One region of the Arthrobacter sp. 01T428 genome, then DNA from elsewhere that is predicted to be linked to it. Evidence: predicted binding sites of a transcription regulator. Region 1 holds the regulator's gene; the other holds the start of a gene.
What was found. Region 1 encodes Rex, which represses fermentation and respiration genes when NADH is low (regulators of the CRP and FNR family bind a similar motif). Its sites were predicted from a motif close to CTTGTGAANNNNTTCACAAG; they were not measured.
Positions count from the first base shown of each region.

Region 2: the regulator Rex is predicted to act here: its motif matches at 3,633-3,652, upstream of araB (ribulokinase).

Region 1 is NZ_JBFTPW010000015.1:39,432-49,808, reverse strand. It holds gene AC1DJB_RS16205 (3-deoxy-7-phosphoheptulonate synthase) at 50-1,192, shown strand; gene AC1DJB_RS16200 (helix-turn-helix domain-containing protein) at 1,351-1,563, shown strand; gene AC1DJB_RS16195 (30S ribosomal protein bS22) at 1,737-1,835, shown strand; gene AC1DJB_RS16190 (HAD family hydrolase) at 2,073-2,891, opposite strand; gene AC1DJB_RS16185 (glutaredoxin family protein) at 2,969-3,223, shown strand; gene AC1DJB_RS16180 (redox-sensing transcriptional repressor Rex) at 3,275-3,982, shown strand; gene AC1DJB_RS16175 (hypothetical protein) at 4,029-4,838, opposite strand; gene AC1DJB_RS16170 (hypothetical protein) at 5,082-5,756, opposite strand; gene AC1DJB_RS16165 (YceI family protein) at 5,956-6,504, opposite strand; gene AC1DJB_RS16160 (histidine phosphatase family protein) at 6,708-7,370, shown strand; gene AC1DJB_RS16155 (TlpA family protein disulfide reductase) at 7,373-8,023, shown strand; gene AC1DJB_RS16150 (cytochrome c biogenesis CcdA family protein) at 8,038-8,793, shown strand; gene resB (cytochrome c biogenesis protein ResB) at 8,793-10,377, shown strand, end outside.
Region 2 is NZ_JBFTPW010000002.1:66,063-76,439, reverse strand. It holds gene AC1DJB_RS04400 (glycoside hydrolase family 15 protein) at 1-1,271, opposite strand, end outside; gene AC1DJB_RS04395 (zinc-dependent alcohol dehydrogenase family protein) at 1,386-2,441, opposite strand; gene AC1DJB_RS04390 (LacI family DNA-binding transcriptional regulator) at 2,583-3,593, shown strand; gene araB (ribulokinase) at 3,697-5,421, shown strand; gene AC1DJB_RS04380 (L-ribulose-5-phosphate 4-epimerase) at 5,418-6,110, shown strand; gene araA (L-arabinose isomerase) at 6,145-7,665, shown strand; gene AC1DJB_RS04370 (hypothetical protein) at 7,742-7,936, opposite strand; gene arfA (arabinosylfuranosidase ArfA) at 8,058-9,569, opposite strand; gene AC1DJB_RS04360 (carbohydrate ABC transporter permease) at 9,620-10,377, opposite strand, start outside.

The DNA of each region.
Region 1 (10,377 bases):
AGGCGGGCTCTGAGTAGGGTCCGCTCCTCTCCGGAACAGGACCCCTTTCATGACCAGCATCGCCGCAGAGCCCACCACACTAAATGCCGACGTCGAAAATCCCGGCGCGCAGTCGACGTCGAACCTGCGCGTCAGCCGCTTCGAGCCGCTCCCCACGCCGCAGGAAATCAGCGCGGAACTGCCGCTGGACGCTAAGGCCTCCGCCGTCGTCGAGCGCGGACGCGACGGAGTCCGCGCCATCATGGACGGCGTGGACGATCGCCTCCTGGTGATCGTGGGACCGTGCTCCATCCACGATCCGAAGGCCGGCCTGGAATACGCGCGCAGGCTGGTCAGCCAGGCGGAGAAGCACAAGGAAGACCTGCTCATCGTCATGCGGGCCTACTTCGAGAAGCCGCGCACCACGGTCGGCTGGAAGGGCCTCATCAACGATCCCCACTTGGACGGCAGCCACGACATCGCGGCCGGACTCCGTGCCGCCCGTGGATTCCTCCAGCAAGTCACGGCCCTGGGCCTGCCGACGGCCACCGAGTTCCTGGAACCCATCAGCCCGCAATACATGGCCGACCTCGTGGCATGGGGCGCCATCGGTGCGCGGACCACCGAGAGCCAGATCCACCGCCAGCTCGCCTCCGGACTGTCCATGCCGATCGGTTTCAAGAACGGGACCGACGGCGACCTCCAAGTCGCGATCGATGCCTGCGGCGCCTCTGCGGCACCCCAGGCGTTCCTGGGGATCGACGGCGAGGGCCGCGCCGCCCTCGTGGCGACCTCGGGCAACCCGGACACCCATGTGATCCTGCGCGGCGGCCGCAAGGGACCGAACTACGCCGCGGACCAGGTTGCCGCTGCCTCGGAGAAGCTCTCGGCAAAGGGCTTGAACCCGCGGCTCATCGTTGACGCGAGCCATGCCAACAGCGGCAAGAGCCACCACCGCCAGGCCGAAGTCGCCTTGGAGATCGGCGCGCAGTTGGAAGATGACGTTGCTTCGCCGATCGCCGGCGTCATGCTGGAGAGCTTCCTTGTCGGTGGGGCGCAGAACCTGGATGTGGAGCGGCAGTCGGCCGGCGAACAAGAGCTGGTGTACGGCCAGAGCGTCACCGACGCCTGCATGGAATGGGACGTCACGGTGTCCGTCCTGAACCAGTTGGCGGCCTCGGCCCGAAAGCGTCGGATAGCTGCTTCCAACTAAGTGAAACCTAGTCTCCACTTGGACGAAAGACTTTCACTTTGGTACCAGCAGCCTCTAGAGTATCTAGCACATGGTTGTTTGATGGCTCAGCATCGGCACACCAGGTAATGAATGCTGGGGTTCGCCGCTAACCGCTGAGAGCAAAGGAATATGGAGAAATGTCCGCAGAGACTAACTTCTCGAACGCGCGTTTCATGACAGTGGCTGAAGTTGCCGAAGTCCTCCGGGTTTCCAAAATGACCGTGTACCGTCTGGTCCACTCGGGAGAATTGCCGGCCGTCCGATTTGGACGATCATTCCGGGTCCCCGAAGATGCCGTGAGCCAGTACCTCAAGGGCGCGGTCGTCGACGGACACTCAGAGACGGCCTGAGCCCGGCTTGGTCCCCTCAAGGGCCAGCGGTCATTGGGTGCCCCCGATAAGCGGTACCCTGTTAAGGAACGTTTTACGTCATTGTAAGAATCTGTCAGTTGTAAAGTCTGTTGCTCAGTTCAAGGACCTCACCCAGCAGACAGAATCTCAATCTAGTTTGGTAAGGAACTTACGTGGGTTCAGTTATTAAGAAGCGCCGCAAGCGTATGGCCAAGAAGAAGCACCGCAAACTGCTTCGCAAGACCCGCCACCAGCGTCGCAATAAGAAGTAGAGATACTTCCTACAGCGTGAATGCCCGTTGCCTCTCAAGGCGGCGGGCATTTTTGCGTCCGTCCCCGGTGACGCTCGCTCACCTATGAGCGCTTTTCCCCGGACCCTCGCTCACGTATGTCGGCCGTTTCGACAACGCTCGCTCCCGTATGTGGGCACATGCCGGAACTGCGGTCGTCACATCATGTGAGCGAGGGTTGCCGGGGAGGCGGGTATATGTGAGCGAGGGTTGCTGGGGTTAGGCCCTCGGGCTGCGGAACTTCGAGAAACCCCGCCACAAGCCGTAGACGGCGCCTCCGACGGTCGCGGCCTTGAGGCCGAGCGTGGCTGCCCGGCGGCCGGAACGGAAGTCGTAAACAGGCCAGTTGTTCTCCCGCGCGTGGCGGCGAAGCCCGGCGTCGGGATTGATGCACACGGGGTGGCCCACCAACGTGAGCAGCGGGATATCGTTATGCGAATCGCTGTACGCCCAGCAGCGCTTCAGGTCCAGGCCTTCTTCGTCCGCTACGCGCTGCACGGCCACGGCCTTGGCTGGCCCGTGGAGGATCTCGCCCACCAACCGGCCGGTGTAAGCGCCATCTTCAACCTCACCCACGGTACCCAGGGCGCCGGTCAGGCCGAGCCGCGTGGAAATGACGGTGGCAACTTCGATGGGCGTGGCGGTGACGAGCCAGACCTTCCGGCCAACACGCAGGTGCTGTTCCGCCAGGGCCTTGGTACCGGGCCAGATCCGCGACTCGATCATCTCGTCGTAGACCTCTTCGCCCAGCTCCTTGATATCGGACACCTTGATGCCGGCCGCGAGGATCAGCGCGGAATCCCGGACGGAATGGACGTCCTCCATCTTTTCGCCCCGGAGCACGAACTTGAACTGCTTCCAGGCAAAGCCCGCGGCTTGGGAGAGCGTGAAGGCCCTGCGTTCATACATCTTCCGGGCAACGTGGAAGAGGCTGGCACCCTTCATGAGGGTGTTGTCGACGTCGAAGAATGCGGCTTCGCCGTGTTGCTGCGTTGCAGCCGGCGCGGTGGCCACAACGGCGTTCTTCTCGACGGGCATGCCTCGAGTCTAGTCAATCGTCCGGCCCCCTGCCGTTCGCGACTGCCGTGACGACGCTGAAGCGATACCGTTGAACCATGCCAAATCCCGACGTCGTACTCCTCACCAAAGCTGACTGCCACCTTTGCGCCGCGGCGCGGGACGCCGTCGAACGCGTGACCTCAAGCCTTGGGCTCACGTGGACCGAACAGTCAATCGACACTGACCCGGCACTGCGCGAGCGCTACGCCGAGGAGATCCCGGTGGTATTCGTGGACGGAATCCAGCGGGATTTCTGGAAAATCGATGAGGCACGATTGGTGCGGGTCCTGAAGAAGGCCATCGCCGCCTGAACATGCGTGCAGAGCTTTGTTGGCAATAGAGTGGGAAAACAAAGCGACGCAATGGAGAAGAACGTGACTGCGCTGGAACCGTCCGCCGAGGCTGTACCCGGGGACAAGGAGTCTGCCGCGAAGCAGATACCGCCCGCGGCTGTGGCCCGGATGACGCTTTACCTGCGCGCTCTGAACTCCCTGCTCGGTGAAGGCGTGGAACGGGTTTCCTCCGAGGCGTTGGCTGAGGCGTCCGGAGTCAGTTCGTCCACCTTGCGCAAAGACCTCTCCTACGTCGGCTCCTACGGAACGCGTGGCGTCGGGTACGAGGTCCAATACCTGAGCCGGCACATCGCGGCGGCGCTCGGCCTGACCCACGACTGGAAAGTGGCCATTGTGGGCGCCGGCAACCTGGGCAAGGCCTTGGCACGATACGGCGGCTTCGAGTCGCGCGGTTTCGACGTGGTGGCGATCCTCGATGCCGATCCCATGATTATCGGGAACGAGGTCGGCTGGCTGCGGGTCAGCGACGCCGCCAATCTTGAAACGGTCCTTCAGCGGACCGGAACCAACATGGTTGTCCTGGCCCTCCCGGCCGCGGTGGCACAAGGCGTCTGCGACCGCGTGATTAGCGCGGGTATCCGCAGCATCCTCAGCTTTGCCCCGGTGCTGCTGCAAGTTCCTCCGTACGTGAATCTGCGCAAAGTGGACATGGCCACTGAGCTCCAGATCCTGGCGTATCACGCACAACGGGCACAGACCCCGGGCCAGGCCATTTAGGCCGGACCGGGTCTGCACCCGTTGTTTTGGTTTTAGCGTCTAGCGCCTAGCGGCCGTACGGCGCCTGGCCGTAAGGGTTCGCGAACGGCTGGGCTTTCCGGAAGTACGGCGCCGAGGCCGGCAAATAGAGCATCACGATCGCGGCGATGCCCAAGAGGATGGTGATGGTGCCCATGCCGATCTGGGTCAGGCCCAGCAGGGAAATTCCAGCGAAGACCGTGCCCAGGATGCGGGCCCAGTTCTTCCCCTTCCGGACATTGAACGCAACCAATGCGTAGAGCCCGGCAAAGATCACCGAGAAGATAACCAGGAACGTGATCGCAATGCCGATGAAGGTGCTTGTGTCTATGCCTGAAGCGTTGCTTCCTTGCGCCGACAGGGCCTGGTTGAACATGTTCTTGCCTGCCGGCGAGTTCAGCGTAGCGATAGTGAAGGGAATGCCGATCAAGGTCAGCACCCCTGCGGCAATCATCAGCCAGAAGGAGATGTTGACCAACTGCGGGACTCCGGACGTCGCAGCGGGCTGCTGGCTCGGCCAAGTGACGGGGCCGCCCTGCCCGTACTGCGGGACGGAAGGCTGCCCGTACTGCGGCTGCTGCCCGTACTGGGGAGCCTGTTGTCCATACTGGGGTGCGGACGGCTGCCCGTACTGGGGAGCCTGTTGCCCGTACTGGGGTGCGGACGGCTGCTGGGGCGCCTGCTGGCCGTACTGCGGAGCCGAAGGCTGCCCGAACTGAGGAGCTTGTTGGCCGTATTGCGGCGGCTGACCCTGCTGGGGTGTCTGCTGGCCGTATTTCGGCTCCTCAGGGGTGGGATTCTCGCCCGGAGTGGACGGCGGGTACGGAGGGGTGCTCATGGCATTCCTTTGCGTGTCGACTGCAGATACGGCTGCCGGGTGCAACGTGCCCCGCCCCCAGCTCGGCTTAATTCCACCGTACCCCGACGGCACAGCGCTGGTGATGATTCACGGGAAGAATTCTCGCTGAACAAGCTTCGGCGGAGCTCCCGTGAATCCTGCATGGACAAACGGAAGGCCGCGGGGTCCTTCCGGGACCGGCCGCGGCCTTCAGCTATGAAATTCCGGCTTGTAACGGGTTGGCTAGACGGCGCCCTTCACTGACTTGAACCACGCCTGCGAATTGGGCAGCCACATCAGGACCGTTGCAATGAGGCTGATGACGAAGCTGAACCAGTTGTTGCTCTGTCCATTTGCCATCGCTCCCCCCACGATCGAGAGGATCAGGGAAATTCCCGCAATGACGGTCAGTGCGAGGCGGGCCCACTCCTTGCCTTCCTTCATCTTCATCGCGAAGACGATTTGGGCGGCCGCCACAACCAGCGCTATCAGTACCAGAAGGAGGACGACGACGGCGATTGCCGGCGCGAGCGTGAAGAGCACAATGGAGCCGAAGAGGCCGAGCAGGCCACCCAAGAGGGCCAGGAGTCCGCCAATAAGCCAGATCCAGTAGGAGACCTTCAACTCTGTGGGCATTCCGGTCACTTTGAACATGCCTGAAAAACCGCCCTTGGGAAGGACATCGTTGAAGTTCTTCGGACCGTCGGTAGGCATCTCGAAGTGGAAACCTTCTCCCTGTCCGGGTTGGCCCTGCTGCTGGTATCCGGGGGTTGGCTGCTGGTAAGAGGGAGGCGCTTGGTAAGAAGGAGGTGCTTGGTATCCCTGCGGAGGCTGGTAACCCGCAGGAGGGACATTGCCGGGCTGCGGTGGCTGGGCTCCGGGCTGCTGAGGCTGAGGAGCTTCGTTTGGGTTACTCATGGCATCACTTTAGACCTGAGGTTTAAGGATTCATAGGAAATTCTTGGCTAATTCGCCGCTAAGTATCGGCTTTCACCCGAACAATAGGCGGGTGATACCGCGAGCAAAAAATGGCGCCTCCGGGGCTGCGCACGTGATCGTGTGCAGCCCCGAAGGCGCCATTCCGCCCTTTAACCCGGGGGATTGGGAACCTGGGGGATTAGGCGGCAGGTGCGATGAAGGCCAGTTCGAGGTTAATGACAACCTTGTCGCTGACCAGGACGCCACCGGCCTCGAGCACTGCGTTCCAGGTCAGGCCGAAGTCCTTGCGGCTGATGGTGGTCTCACCGGAAACGCCTGCGCGGGTGTTGCCGAACGGGTCAACGGCTACGCCGTTGAACTCGGTTTCGATGGTGACCTCTTTGGAGACGCCCTTGATGGTCAGATCGCCCACGAGGTCGAAGCTGTCTCCGTTGGCCTTGACGTGGCGGGAGACGAAAGTGATTTCCGGGAACTTCTCCACATCGAAGAAGTCCTCGCCCTTGACGTGGCCGTCGCGGTTGGCGTCGCCGGAGTCGAAGCTGGCGGTCTGGATGCTTGCGGCGACCTTGGAGTCGGCCAGGCTGCCGCCGAGTTCAAGGGTGGCTTCTGCCTCGGTGAACTGGCCGCGGACCTTGCTGATGCCTGCGTGGCGGACGGTGAAGCCGATCTCGCTGTGCGAGTTGTCGAGGGTCCAGACGCCGGTGGTGACGTTTGCGGGAAGAGTCATGGGGTTCTCCTTGGGAAGGTGTGATCGTAGCTTCATCGGTCGTTCGGCCGTACTTAGTTGAAGTGTCAACCGAACCTTGTGTCAAGTATAAACATGCAAATGCATCTTTTATTCCACCTTCAGGGAACATTCTGAAGAAACTTTCAGTTCTACGAAACGTAGAAGATTTCAGATCGCCCGCCTTCTTTGAGAAACTGGTAAACATGCCCCAAGCAACTGTCCATCTGCTCCGCCATGGCGAGGTCTACAATCCCGACGGCATTCTGTACGGCAGACTGCCCGAATTTCACCTCTCCGAACGCGGCCGCGAGATGGCCAAGATGCTCGCGGACCACTTCGCTGCCCGCGTCGCGCAGGGGGCGAACATCGTCTACCTTGTCGCCTCGCCGTTGACCCGCGCGCAGGAAACCGCCCTTCCCACTTCCCAGGCGTTGGACCTCCAGATCCACACGGAACCGCGGATCATCGAGGCGGAGAACCACTTCGAAGGGCTCAAGGCCCACCTCTCCGAATTCATCAAGCCCAAGCATTGGCGTGAGTACCGCAACCCCTTGCGTCCGTCCTGGGGCGAGTCGTACCAGGACCAGGTCGCCCGGATGCGTGCCGCCGTCGAGGACGCCCGGCTGAAGGCAATCGAACTCGGCGGCGATGGCGCCGAAGCCATCCTCGTCAGCCACCAGCTTCCCATCTACGCCACGCGCCTCAGCGCGGAGGGCCGGCCCCTGTGGCACGATCCGCGCAAACGCGAGTGCACGCTGACGTCGCTGACTTCCCTGGTGTTCGACGGCGGCAAGGTTGCGCGGGTGGAGTACAGCGAACCCGCCGCCGTGCTGCTGCCCGGTGCCGCGAAGACGCCCGGAGCATGACCATGGACCGCGATACCACCAGCCGCAAGACCAGCGGCCAGAAAATCAACGCAGCCTTGACCTCACGCCGCAGCTTCCTCGCTGTCGGTGGTGTGGCACTCTCTGCATTGACCATGGGCTTGTCCGCCTGTGCCCAGGAAGACGCCCTGGCCCAGCAAGCCAAAGCCGGCGACAACAAGAACTACGTCGCCGGGGACGGCTCGGTGACGGAATTCGCCAAAGCCGACCGTAAGGCCGCCGTCGGGATCAAGGGCACGTTGTTCGACGGAACTGCCGTGACTCCGCAGGACCTGGTCGGCAAGGTGACCGTCCTCAACTTCTGGTTCGCCGCGTGCGCGCCGTGCCGGGTTGAAGCGCCGATTCTTGAGGAACTGCACCAGGAGTTCAAGAGCAAAGGTGTCCAGTTCTACGGTGTGAACCTCCGGGACGAGAAGGCTACGGCCGACGCCTTCGACCAGACGTTCAAGCTCACGTACCCCAGCTTCAATGACAAAGACGGCGCAGTGCTCCTGTCTGTCTCCGGCATTGTGCCCCCGGGTGCGGTGCCCACCACGCTCGTCCTGGACAAAGAAGGCAAGGTTGCCGCCCGCGTCCTGGGCGAGATCGAGAAGAGCACCCTCAAGGCCCTCATCACCACCGCGGTTGCCGAGTAGGTGGCCCGGACAGCGTGAACAGCCCTTTCGCCGAGACCATCCTGAGTGGTTCCTTGCTGCTGGCCATCCCCGTGGCCCTGCTGGCCGGACTCGTGTCCTTCCTGTCGCCATGCGTCCTGCCGCTGGTGCCTGGCTACCTTGGCTACGTGACCGGGCTGAGCGGCGTCGACCTCCAGAAGCAAAAGCGCGGACGCATGCTCGCGGGAATCGGCCTGTTCGTCCTCGGATTCTCCGCGATTTTCGTCCTGCTCGGTGGCGCGTTCGGCCAATTGGGGACCCTCATCACCGGCCCGCAGAACGCGTGGATCACGCAATTGCTGGGCGTGCTGGTGATCATCATGGGCGTTGTGTTCCTTGGCGGCTTCGGGTGGTTGCAGCGTGACGCCAAAATCCATGCCAAGCCGCCAGCCGGTCTGTGGGGTGCTCCTTTGTTGGGCATAACGTTCGGACTCGGCTGGGCCCCCTGTATTGGCCCTACCTATTCCGCAGTTCAGCTGCTGAGCCTTTCCGGGGGATCGTCCGCGGCGAAGGGGGCGCTCCTGGCGTTTGTCTATAGTCTTGGCCTTGGCATTCCCTTCCTTTTGATAGCCCTCGCAGTCCGCCGGGGGATGGGTGTCATGTCCTTCTTCCGCAAGCATCGCCTCGCGATCCAGCGGATGGGCGGGGGCATCCTGATCCTCTTGGGAATCCTGATGGCCACGGGAGTGTGGGGCGCCTGGGTTACCGGGCTGCAGTACTGGTTCCAAACCGATGTGAAGTTGCCGATCTGATGAGCGAGCCCGTGCAAGGTAAAACGAAGTCCAACAAGTCCGCCAGCGAATCCGCGGAAGCTGACAACGCCTCTGGCAGCGCAGCTGGCAAGGCCGCCGGCAAGGCGATCGACAAGGCCAAGGCCGAGGCGGCACTGCCGGTCCTGGGGATCGTAGGCATGCTGCGATGGGCCTGGACCCAGCTGACCAGCATGCGTACGGCGCTGTTCCTGCTGCTGCTCCTGGCAGTCGCGGCAGTTCCCGGCTCGCTGTTCCCGCAGCGCCCGGCGAACCCTTCGATCGTGACGCAGTACATCAGCGACCACCCGGACTACGGCAAGCTCCTGGACTCCGTGCAGCTCTACGACGTGTACTCCTCTGCCTGGTTCTCGGCGATCTACATCTTGCTGTTCATCTCCCTGATCGGCTGTGTCACGCCACGGGCCATCGCCCACTACAAGGCAATGCGCTCCCAGCCGCCGCGGACCCCGAAGCGTCTCTCCCGCCTCCCGGAGTACGGGACGCTTGTGCTGCCCGCCGACGCCGGGATCCCGGCGTCGAAGGCTATCTCGGACGCCGCTGCGGTCCTGAAGAAGCGCGGCTACCGCGTGGAGGTGCGCGACGTCGACGCCGCCATGCCGTCCTTGGGTGCCGAGCGCGGCTTCCTCAAGGAAGTGGGAAACCTCGTGTTCCACGCTTCGCTGATCGGAGTGCTGGTTTCGGTGGCGGTCGGCGGCCTGTTCGGCTACAGCGGCCAGCGCATCCTGGTGGAAGGCGATACGTTCGTGAACACCTTGGTGGGCTACGACCAATTCAGCCCCGGCACCAACTTCCAGAGCAGCTGGCTGCAGCCGTACTCCATCCAGCTGAACAAGTTCGACGTCAAATTCGACCGTGAATCGTCGGCACACTTCGGCCAGCCCATCGACTTCACGGCGGACGTCACCACCAGGGACACCCCGGACGCGCCCGCCAAGAAGCAGGTCCTCAAGGTCAACGATCCCGTGTCCCTTGGCGACACCAGCATTTACTTGACGGGCAACGGCTACGCTCCCGTGGTCACGGTCCGGGACGGGGCCGGCAACGTCGCGATGCAGGGGCCTGTCGTGGCCAAGCTGCAGGGTGACAACTACTACTCCTCGGTGGTCATCAAGGTTCCCGATGCCAAGCCCGATCAGCTCGGCTTCGCGGGATTCTTCCTGCCGACGGCCATGGTGACGGACAAGGGTGTCGCCTACAGCGGCGATCCCGAACTCTTCAACCCGCAGTTGAACCTCAACTCGTACTACGGCGACCTCGGCCTGAACAAGGGCGCCCCGCAGAACGTCTTCGAGCTCGATGTAGCCAAGCTGACCCCGCTCAATGGCCGCGGCATGGCGGAGAAGGCCATCGCGCTCGCCCCGGGAGGCACCTACACGCTTCCTAACGGCAAGGGCAGCATCACTTTCGACGGCGTCAAGAAGTACGTCGGCGTCGACATCCACCACAATCCGGGCCAGGCCACCGCGCTCGTGTTCGCCTTGCTTGCGGTCGCCGGACTGATTCTCTCCCTCTACCTGAACCGCCGTCGCGTCTGGGTCCGCACCGGAACCCACGACGACGGGC
Region 2 (10,377 bases), on a different contig from region 1:
TAACATAACGCCGCCGAGTAGGTGAAGGGCCTGCTCTTGTCCCGGATTTCCCAAGGCCCCGAGTCGGGAACCCTCCAGCTCCTGATGGCCATTTCCACAATCGGTACCAATGCGGCCCAGAGCCGCTCATCCACTCGCTTGCCGCTGCCCGACCACTGGTAGGCGATATCGACGATTTCACCGTACACATCGTGCTGGAGTTGGTGGCGGGCGCCGTTTCCCCACCGGACCGGGGCCGAGCCGCGGTATCCGCGCAAGTGCGGGTCCTCGACCTCATCGGGCGGCTGGGAACCGTCCAAGGCGTACATGACGTGCGGGGTACCGTCCCGCTCGACGTTGGTCAGGACCCAGGCAAGGAAGACGTCCGCATCACTGGGATCGCCAATGCGCCTGAACACATAGTTGGAGAACGAGGCGTCGCGCACCCATGTGTACCGGTAATCCCAATTCCGGGACGTTCCCGGCCACTCCGGCAACGAAGAGGTAGCGGCGGCCAAGATGGCCCCCGTCTCGGCGTGGTCCAGCATCTTCAGCGTCAGGGCCGAACGCTTCATCAACTCCGCCTGGGAGCCTTCGCAATCCAGGTTTGATGCCCACCGGCGCCACGCATACACGGTCTGGTCAATGAGCTTCTTGCTCTCCGGATGCTGACGGAGCCGGAACCGCCCGGACCAGTGCAGGACCATGGTCAGGGTCTCTCCCGCGCGTAGCGTCAACTCGGCGGACAGGCCACGGCCGTCGGGGATGAGTTCAACGGAAGACCATAGGTAGACCTCGTGGACTCCGTCCTGCCGCCAATCAAACCTCCAGCCGGTAGCCAGGGTGTCAAAAGTGACACCGGTCTTCGGTATCAGGCTGATGCGCAGCGGGACGTCGCCGCCCACGGCTCGCGCGTGCCGCAGGAGTTCGGAACGGCCGGCCGGCACCGGCTCCGACAAGTCGGCACCCGCACGCAACGTCAGCCCGTCCGTCACCTGCAGCACGCCACGATCGGACACAAGGGACGTGACCAGCACGCAGGAATCCTCGGTGTAGCGCTGGGAGGATGCCAGGGTGCGAACAGGAGCTATTTCAAAACGGCCGCCTGATTCCGCGTCGAGGATCCCGGCAAGGAACGGTGGACTGTCGAATTCCGGCAAGCAAAGCCAGGTAATGGCGCCGTCCCGTCCCACCAAAGCGCAGGTGGACCCGTCTCCAATGAGTCCGTGATCCTCGATGGGCAAATACCCGTCCTGGTTAACCACCGGGCGCGCCGGGGCACCAGTGATCATTTTGTTCGCTCCTTTGGGTTCAGGCGAGGCTTCCTATATGGATTCTCTCGCCGTTCCCGCGTGCACGCCACAGTCCACCTATCCCGCAAGAAGCTGCGGGTTCCGCCCATGGCCTCAGGGAGTGAGCAGGACCTTGATGGAGCGCCGCTCGTCCATGGCGCGGTAGGCCTCGGGCGCTTCCTCGAGCGGCATCACGGTGTCGAAGACCCTGCCCGGATTGATCTTTCCGTCAAGCACGTCGGCGAGCAGTTCCGGGATGTAGGTGCGGGCAGGGGCCATGCCGCCGGCAATCGAAATGTTCGTGTCGAACAAGTAGCGCAAGGGGGCCTCAGCTCCGCCTGTCGGGACACCGACAAAGCCGAGGGCGCCGCCCGGGCGGACACTGTGCAGTGCCTGTTCCATGGATTCCTTGGTCCCGACGCACTCCAACACGGAGTCGGCCAAAACGCCTCCCAGCAATTCGCGGACCTTGGCTACGCCGTCCTCGCCACGTTCAGCGACGATGTCTGTTTCGCCGAATTCGAGGGCAATAGCCTGGCGGTCGGCATGTCGCGACATCGCGATGATTCGTTCTGCTCCGAGCCGCTTTGCTGCGAGCACGCCGCAGAGCCCGACTGCGCCGTCGCCGACGACGACGACGGTCCTGCCGGGGCCGACCTTCGCCGCGAGGGCGGCGTGGTGGCCGGTGGCCATCACATCCGAGAGCGTCAGCAAGCTCGCGCGGAGGGCGTCGTCGGGTTCCGTGATGCCGGGAACCTTGACGAGCGTGGACTCGGCAAGCGGCACGCGCACGGCCTGGCCTTGGCCGCCGTCGATCGCGTGACCGCTGTCATCCTTGCCGCCCCAACCTGCCAAATGATCGCAGGCAACTGTGACGCCGTTCAAGCATTGCGGGCAGGCCCCGCAGCTGACCACGAACGGAGCTATCACGAAATCGCCGGGCGCCAGGGTGGTGACGTCGTCGCCAATGCTTTCCACCGTGCCGATGAATTCATGTCCGATGGCCGAAGGCTGGTGGGTGGGCTTTACGCCGCGGTAGGGCCAAAGGTCCGATCCGCAGACGCAGGAGGCAGTCACTTTGACGACGACGTCGGTGGGCAGCTGGACCGTCGGGTAGTTACGGTCTTCAACGCGGATGTCGCCGGGACCGTGGATGATGGTGGCGCGCATGGGGCTCCTCAAATGGTGGTTGTTGGGCTTGAATCGAGTCTATCCCCGGCATGCCCGTGGTCTTGTACTGGCCGGTAGCTCAGCGTGGACTCGCTGCGGTCCTGTTCGTCGCTTGGCCTCCAGGTCACGCAGAATAGCTCCATGACAAAAAGCAGCGGGCGCTTACCACGGCTTGAAGACGTAGCGGAATTGGCGGGAGTCTCGCACCAGACCGTTTCACGGGTGATCAACGACCACCCCAACGTCAGCAAGGGCACCCGGGAGCGTGTCGAGGCCGCCATCGCCGAGCTGGGATACCGGCGCAATACTGCTGCGCGGAGCCTCGTGACCCGCCGTTCCCAGACCATCGGGGTCCTGGCCAGCGAGCTGGCGCAGTACGGCCCGGCGAACACCCTGCTGGGCGTCGAGCAGGCTGCGAGGGATGCCGGCTATTTCGTCAGCATCGCAGCCTTGAGGACGGTCAACCGGGAGGCGATCCTTGATGCGGTCCGGCATTTCCTGGACCAGTCCGTGGACGGAATCGTGGTGATCGTTCCCCATTCGGACACCCTGCTGGCGTTGGCGGAAGTGAAGGCCGGGGTTCCCGTAGTGGCCGTGGGGTCGCTGGGCGACGCGTCGGTCGGCGGAGCCATGGTGGACCAGAAGCGCGGCGCGGAATTGGCCGTGAGGCATCTGGTGGAGCAGGGGCACCGGCGGATCGGGCACGTGGCCGGCCCGCAGGACTGGATCGACGGCGTCGCCCGGGCCGAAGGGTGGAGCGAGGCCTTGCAGGCGGCTGGCCTTCAGGACGATTTGCTGGTGGTGGGGGACTGGAGCGCCGGCAGCGGTTATGACATTGGCAGGAAGCTTGCCGGTGAAAGGACCGCCACGGCGCTTTTTGTGGGAAATGACCAGATGGCCCTGGGCCTGCTGCGTGCGTTCAACGAGGCAGGTGTCCGGGTGCCCGAGGATGTTTCGGTGGTGGGTTTCGACGACCAGCCCGAATCAGGCTATTTCACGCCGCCTTTGACCACGGTACGCCAGGACTTCGAAGAGCTCGGGCGGCGCTGCATGGACCTCATGCTGAGCGGTATGGAGGGCGGGGAAAGCATCGGCGCCACGGTGGTGGAGCCAGAGTTGGTGGTGCGCCAAAGTACGTCGACTCCCGCCTGATCGTATTCATGTTCATGTGGGAAGGACGGCTTGACGTGAATTTTGTTAGCGCTCACAATGGAACCAATCCGCAAGGCTGCGGGCTGGCTTATTGGAGGACTTCATGGACGTCACAGCGGACGGCAACGAACATTACGTCATCGGCGTGGACTACGGCACGCTTTCCGGCAGGGCCGTGGTGGTGCGGGTCAGGGATGGCAAGGAACTGGGAAGCGGAGTGTTTGAGTACCCGCATGCGGTCATCACGGAGGCCTTGCCGGCCGATCTGGCCGACGAGCCTGCTGGCCCGGCTGTCCGCCTTCCCGGCGAATGGGCGCTGCAGGTGCCGCAAGACTACCGCGACGTGTTGCGCCACGCGGTCCCCGCAGCGGTGCGCGACGCCGGGATCGATCCGGCCGCCGTCGTCGGGATTGCCACGGACTTCACGGCGTGCACGATGGTGCCGGTGAAGGCTGACGGCACTCCGCTAAACGAGCTGCCCGGCTTCGCCCGCAGGCCGCATGCGTATGTGAAGTTGTGGCGCCACCATGCGGCCCAGGAGCAGGCGGACCGCATCAATGCACTCGCCGCCGAGCGGGGCGAGTCCTGGCTGCCGCGCTACGGCGGGCTCATTTCCTCGGAATGGGAGTTCGCCAAGGGACTCCAGCTCCTGGAGGAGGACCCGGGCGCGTATGCGGCGATGGACCACTGGGTGGAAGCCGCCGACTGGATCGTCTGGCAACTGTGCGGGAACTACGTGCGGAATGCCTGCACCGCTGGGTACAAGGGCATCTACCAGGACGGCGCCTACCCGTCCGTGGAATTCCTGGCCTCCCTGAACCCGGGCTTCAAGGACTTCGTCGACACCAAACTGGCCCACACCATTGGCCGCCTGGGGGACGCCGCGGGTTACCTGACTGCCGAAGCCGCCGGCTGGACCGGCCTCCCGGCCGGGATCGCCGTCGCGGTCGGGAATGTTGACGCCCACGTCACCGCGCCCGCCGCCCGGGCCGTGGAACCGGGACAGCTCGTCGCGATCATGGGCACCTCCACGTGCCACGTCATGAACGGCTCCGAGCTTCGTGAGGTGCCGGGCATGTGCGGAGTGGTCGACGGCGGGATCGTGGACGGGCTCTGGGGTTACGAGGCCGGCCAGTCCGGGGTGGGCGACATCTTCGGCTGGTTCACCAAGTATGGCGTGCCGCCCGAATATCATGCAGCTGCCGAAGCCACGGGCCTGGGCATCCACGAATACCTCACCGAACTCGCCTCCACCCAGGAGATCGGTGAACACGGACTCATTGCCCTGGACTGGCACTCGGGGAACCGGTCCGTCCTGGTGGACCACGAACTCTCCGGAGTGATCGTGGGCCAGACCCTGGCAACCCGCCCGGAAGACATCTACCGGGCGCTGCTGGAGGCCACGGCCTTCGGCACCCGCACCATTGTGGACGCCTTCCGCGACGCGGGGGTGCCGGTGAAGGAATTCATCGTCGCCGGAGGGCTGCTGAAAAACACCCTATTGATGCAGATCTACGCCGATATCACGGGGCTGCCCCTCTCCACGATCGGCTCCACCCAGGGTCCCGCGCTGGGTTCGGCGATCCACGCCGCCGTCGCTGCGGGGGAGTACCAGGACATCCGGGAAGCCGCGGCTGCCATGGGATCCGAGCCCGGCGCCGTCTACACCCCGATCCCGGAAAACGTCGCCGCCTACGAGGAATTGTTCCGCGAATACCGGACCCTGCATGACTACTTCGGCCGCGGAGCGAACGAGGTCATGCACCGGCTCAAGAAGATCCAGCGGAACGCGAGCAAAACGCTCCTCACCGCGGGGGTCTCCGCATGAGCGCCCTGCTGGACACCATTGCCACGATCCGCCGCGAGGTCTGCGCGCTGCACGCCGAACTGACCCGGTACGAGCTGGTGGTCTGGACCGCGGGCAATGTCTCCGCCCGCGTCCCGGGGCATGACTTGATGGTCATCAAGCCGTCCGGGGTCTCCTACGATGCGCTGACGCCCGAACTCATGGTGGTCACGGACCTCCACGGGGTTCCCGTGGCCGGCGATGGCGACGGGGCGTGGGGCAATCCGGACCTTTCGCCGTCGTCGGACACCGCAGCGCACGCCTACGTCTACCGGAACATGCCCGACGTCGGCGGGGTCGTCCACACGCACTCCACCTACGCGACGGCATGGGCTGCGCGCGGGGAGCCGATCCCGTGCGTACTGACCATGATGGGCGACGAATTCGGCGGCACCATCCCGGTGGGCCCGTTCGCGCTGATCGGGGACGACTCGATCGGCCGCGGGATCGTGGACACGCTCCGGGCGTCCCATTCACCGGCTGTCCTGATGCAGAACCACGGACCGTTCACTATCGGCAAGGACGCCCGCTCCGCCGTCAAGGCTGCCGTGATGTGCGAGGAAGTGGCCCGCACGGTCCACATTTCCCGGCAGCTCGGTGAACCGCTGCCCATCGACGCCGGCCAGATCGAGTCCCTCTACAGCCGCTACCAGAACGTCTACGGCCGCTGACGCGCGCCACCCACGAACCTCCAAGGAGAAACGCATGCCCATCGCCCACAACACGTCCCTCGAACACTACGAAGTGTGGTTCCTCACCGGCAGCCAGCACCTTTACGGCGAGGACGTCCTCAAGCAGGTCGCCGCGCAGTCCCAGGAGATCGCCGCATCACTGAACGCGTCCTCCGATGTTCCGGTCAAGCTCGTCTGGAAGCCCGTGCTGACGGACGCGGACGCGATCCGCCGCACCGCTCTGGAAGCGAACTCGGACGACGCCGTGATCGGCGTTACCGCGTGGATGCACACGTTCAGCCCGGCCAAGATGTGGATCCAGGGACTGGACCTGCTCCGCAAGCCGCTCCTGCACCTGCACACCCAGGCGAACGTGGCCCTGCCGTGGGCGGACATCGACTTCGACTTCATGAACCTGAACCAGGCAGCCCACGGCGACCGCGAATTCGGGTACATCCAGTCCCGCCTCGGCGTGCCGCGGAAGACCGTCGTCGGGCACGTCTCCAACCCCGAGGTCACGCGCCAGGTGGGCGCGTGGCAACGCGCCTCCGCCGGCTGGGCCGCGGTGCGCACCCTCAAGCTGACCCGCTTCGGGGACAACATGCGCAACGTTGCCGTCACAGAAGGGGACAAGACCGAAGCCGAGCTGCGCTTCGGCGTCTCGGTCAACACGTGGTCCGTCAACGAACTCGCCGACGCCGTGCACGGCGCGCCGGAGTACGACGTCGACGCCCTCGTAGCCGAATACGAGCGCCTCTACGAGGTCGCACCGGAACTGTGCGCCGGCGGCGCCCGGCACGAGTCCCTGCGCTACAGCGCCCGGATCGAACTGGGTCTGCGGTCCTTCCTGGAGGCGAACGGCTCCGCCGCATTCACGACGTCGTTCGAGGACCTGGGCGCGTTGCGCCAGCTTCCCGGCATGGCCGTGCAGCGGCTCATGGCCGACGGCTACGGCTTCGGTGCCGAGGGCGACTGGAAGACCGCGATCTTGGTCCGGGCTGCGAAGGTCATGGGCGCCGGACTGCCCGGTGGCGCCTCGCTCATGGAGGACTACACCTACCACCTGACGCCGGGGGAGGAGAAGATCCTCGGCGCGCACATGCTCGAGGTCTGCCCCTCCCTGACCGCAGCCAAGCCGCGCGTGGAGATCCACCCGCTGGGCATCGGCGGCAAGGAAGATCCCGTCCGCATGGTCTTCGACACCGATGCGGGGCCCGGCGTCGTGGTCGCGCTCTCGGACATGCGCGACCGGTTCCGCCTCGTCGCGAACGCCGTCGACGTCCTCGACCTCGAGGAACCGCTCCCCAACCTCCCGGTCGCGCGTGCACTGTGGGAGCCGAAGCCCGACTTCGCCACCTCCGCCGCCGCGTGGCTCACCGCAGGCGCCGCGCACCACACCGTGCTCTCCACCCAGGTGGGCATGGACGTGTTCGAGGACTTCGCCGAAATCGCCCGCACCGAACTGCTCACCATCGACGACGGCACCACCATCAAACAGTTCAAGAAGGAACTCGCGTGGAACGCCGCCTACTACAAACTCGCCGGCGGGCTGTGAACGGCGAGGGCTTTTAACAAGAAGAAAGCCCGGGCTAACGGCGCGTTGCCGTTAACCCGGGTTTTTCCGTATCTCTTTATTCATGGAACTTCTCACGCGCCTCGCGCTGTTGGCGTTCGAGCTTGGCTTCCGCTTCGGTCCTCCGCTGGCCGACGATGCGCATCTGGTGGGTGGTCGGGTGTTCGTATTCCTCCACGAAAGCGCCCTTTTCCCTCGGAAGGTAATGGCCGGGAGCCGGGGACGCGAGCTTTTGGTCTTCGTTTTCGCTCATGTCAAAATCGTCCCACCGGGCGGCGGCGGGCAAAAGGGGTTCGGCCCATAGTGCCGCAAGTGGAAGCGACATCCCGGTCTTCGGACCGGGATGTCGCTTGCCTTCTCACGAATTCACAAAGTCAGCCGAGGTTCAGGGCCGTCCAGGAGACGGGTGGCAGGGTGATTTCGACGACGCCGTCACGTACTACGGCACTCTTATTCGGGTGCAGCCTGACGCGGTTCGGATCGTTGAGCGTGTTCTTGGCGTATACATCCGCGTCCGAGAGCGTCTGCGCATCCAAGACGATCGCGCTGTCAAGAGCCGTGAGGTCGATGGTGACCGTTGCCTCTTCAGTCCGTGATCGGTTGACCAGGAAGACCGACGTCGCAGCGGCGTCCGCGTCGTAGGTCGCGACCGCGTCGATGAGCGGGACGGCACCGTAAGCGTCAGTGCTGTACTTGTCCGCATCCAGCCTCACGTCCAGGGCGACGCCCTTGGCCAGTTTGGAGGTCAACGCGAACGGGAAGAACGTGGTCTGTTTCCACGCGGGACCGCCGGGTTCGGTCATGATGGGAGCGATCACGTTGACGAGCTGCGCCAGGGAGGCGGACGTGACACGGTCGGCGTGCTTAAGCAGTGAGATCAGGAGGTTGCCGAAGACGACGGCGTCGGCAACTGAGTACGTGTCCTCAAGCAGTCGCGGCGCCTTGGGCCAGTTGTCCAGCCCTTCGATTTTGTCCACGTTATGGAACCGTTCGAGGTACCACACATTCCATTCGTCGAAGGAAATGTTGATGGTTTTGGCGCTCCCGTTGACAGCTTTGACGTGGTCCGCCGTCGCCACAACCGATTCAATGAAGTGGTCCATGTCGGTGGCGGAAGCAAGGAACGAGTCCAGGTCACCGTTCTTTTCTTCGTAGTAGGCGTGGCAGGAGATGTAGTCAACGTCCTCGTAGGCGTGGGTGAGTACCACGCGCTCCCATTCTCCGAAGGTGGGCATATGGGCGCTCGATGAACCGCAGACCACAAGTTCAACGGAAGGATCAAGCTGGCGCATTGCCTTCGCGGTCTGCGATGCGATTTTGCCGTAGTCGTCGGCAGAGCGATGGCCCAACTGCCACGGGCCATCCATCTCATTGCCGAGGCACCACATTTTGACGCCAAAGGGCTCCACCCGGCCATGAGCGGTCCGGCGGTCCGACAGCTCCGTCCCGGAGCGGATGTTGGAGTACTCCAACAAGTCCAAAGCTTCCAGCGTGCCGCGGGTGCCGAGGTTGACGGCCAGCATGAGTTCGCTGCCCACCTTCTCAAGCCAGGTGCTGAACTCGTGCATGCCGATCTCGTTGGTTTCGGTGGAGTGCCACGCGAGGTCGAGTCGGTGGGGGCGCTGTTCTTTGGGCCCAACGCTGTCCTCCCAGCGGAACCCGGAGACGAAGTTGCCGCCCGGATAGCGGATGGTGGAAACACCGAGTTCTTTGACGAGCTCGATCACGTCAGTGCGGAAACCGTCGGCGTCGGCGCTGGGGTGACCGGGTTCGTAGATGCCGTCGTAGACACAGCGTCCAAGGTGTTCAACAAACGACCCGAAGAGGCGGGGATTGACTGCGCCCACTGCGAATTGTGGGTCGATCGTAAGGCGTGCGGAAACCATGGTCTGCTTTCGGTGAGAAGGAGCGGGAAATGAAGAGGTGCTTCAAGGGGCTATTTGAGGCTGCCGAGTGACAGGCCGCCCTGCCAGTACTTCTGCAGGGTGAGGAATGCCACCACGAGGGGAATGATGGAAATGAACGAACCGACGACGATCAGGCTCCAGAGCGAGTGCCCGCCCCCGTTGTTGGACGAAGCCAGCTGCTCCCAGAGCCCTATGCCCACGGTGAGCGGATAGAGCCTCTCCGTGGACAACATGGCCAAGGGCAGGAAGTAGTTGTTCCAGGTCCCAACGACGGAAAGCAGCAGGACGGTCACCAGCGCCGGCCGAAGCAAGGGCAACGAGACTTGGAAGAAGGTGCGGAGTTCACCGGCTCCGTCCACCCTGGCCGCGTCGAGCAGCTCGTCTGGAACCGCTTCTGCGGTGTAAACCCGCATCAGGTAGACGCCGAAGGGGCTAAGCAGCGACGGCAGGATGACCGCCCACACGGTATCGGTCAGCTTGAGGTTGGACATCAGGATGAATGTCGGGATGACCAGCGCCGTCATGGGGACCATCACGGCACCGAGCAACAGTGCGAACGTAAGGTTCCGGCCCCGGAACTTGTACTTGGCAAACCCATAACCGGCCAGGACCGAGATTGCGGTCGCTCCCAGACCGCCGCTGACAGCGTAGAGAAGGGAATTGCCCAGCCACTGTACGTACTCCCCGCCGTTGTAGGCGAAAAGCTCCTGAATGTTCGCGATCAGGTTGAAATTTTTGTCGAACCACATAGCGCCGGACGAGCCCGCGAAAAGTCCTTGGGCGTCTT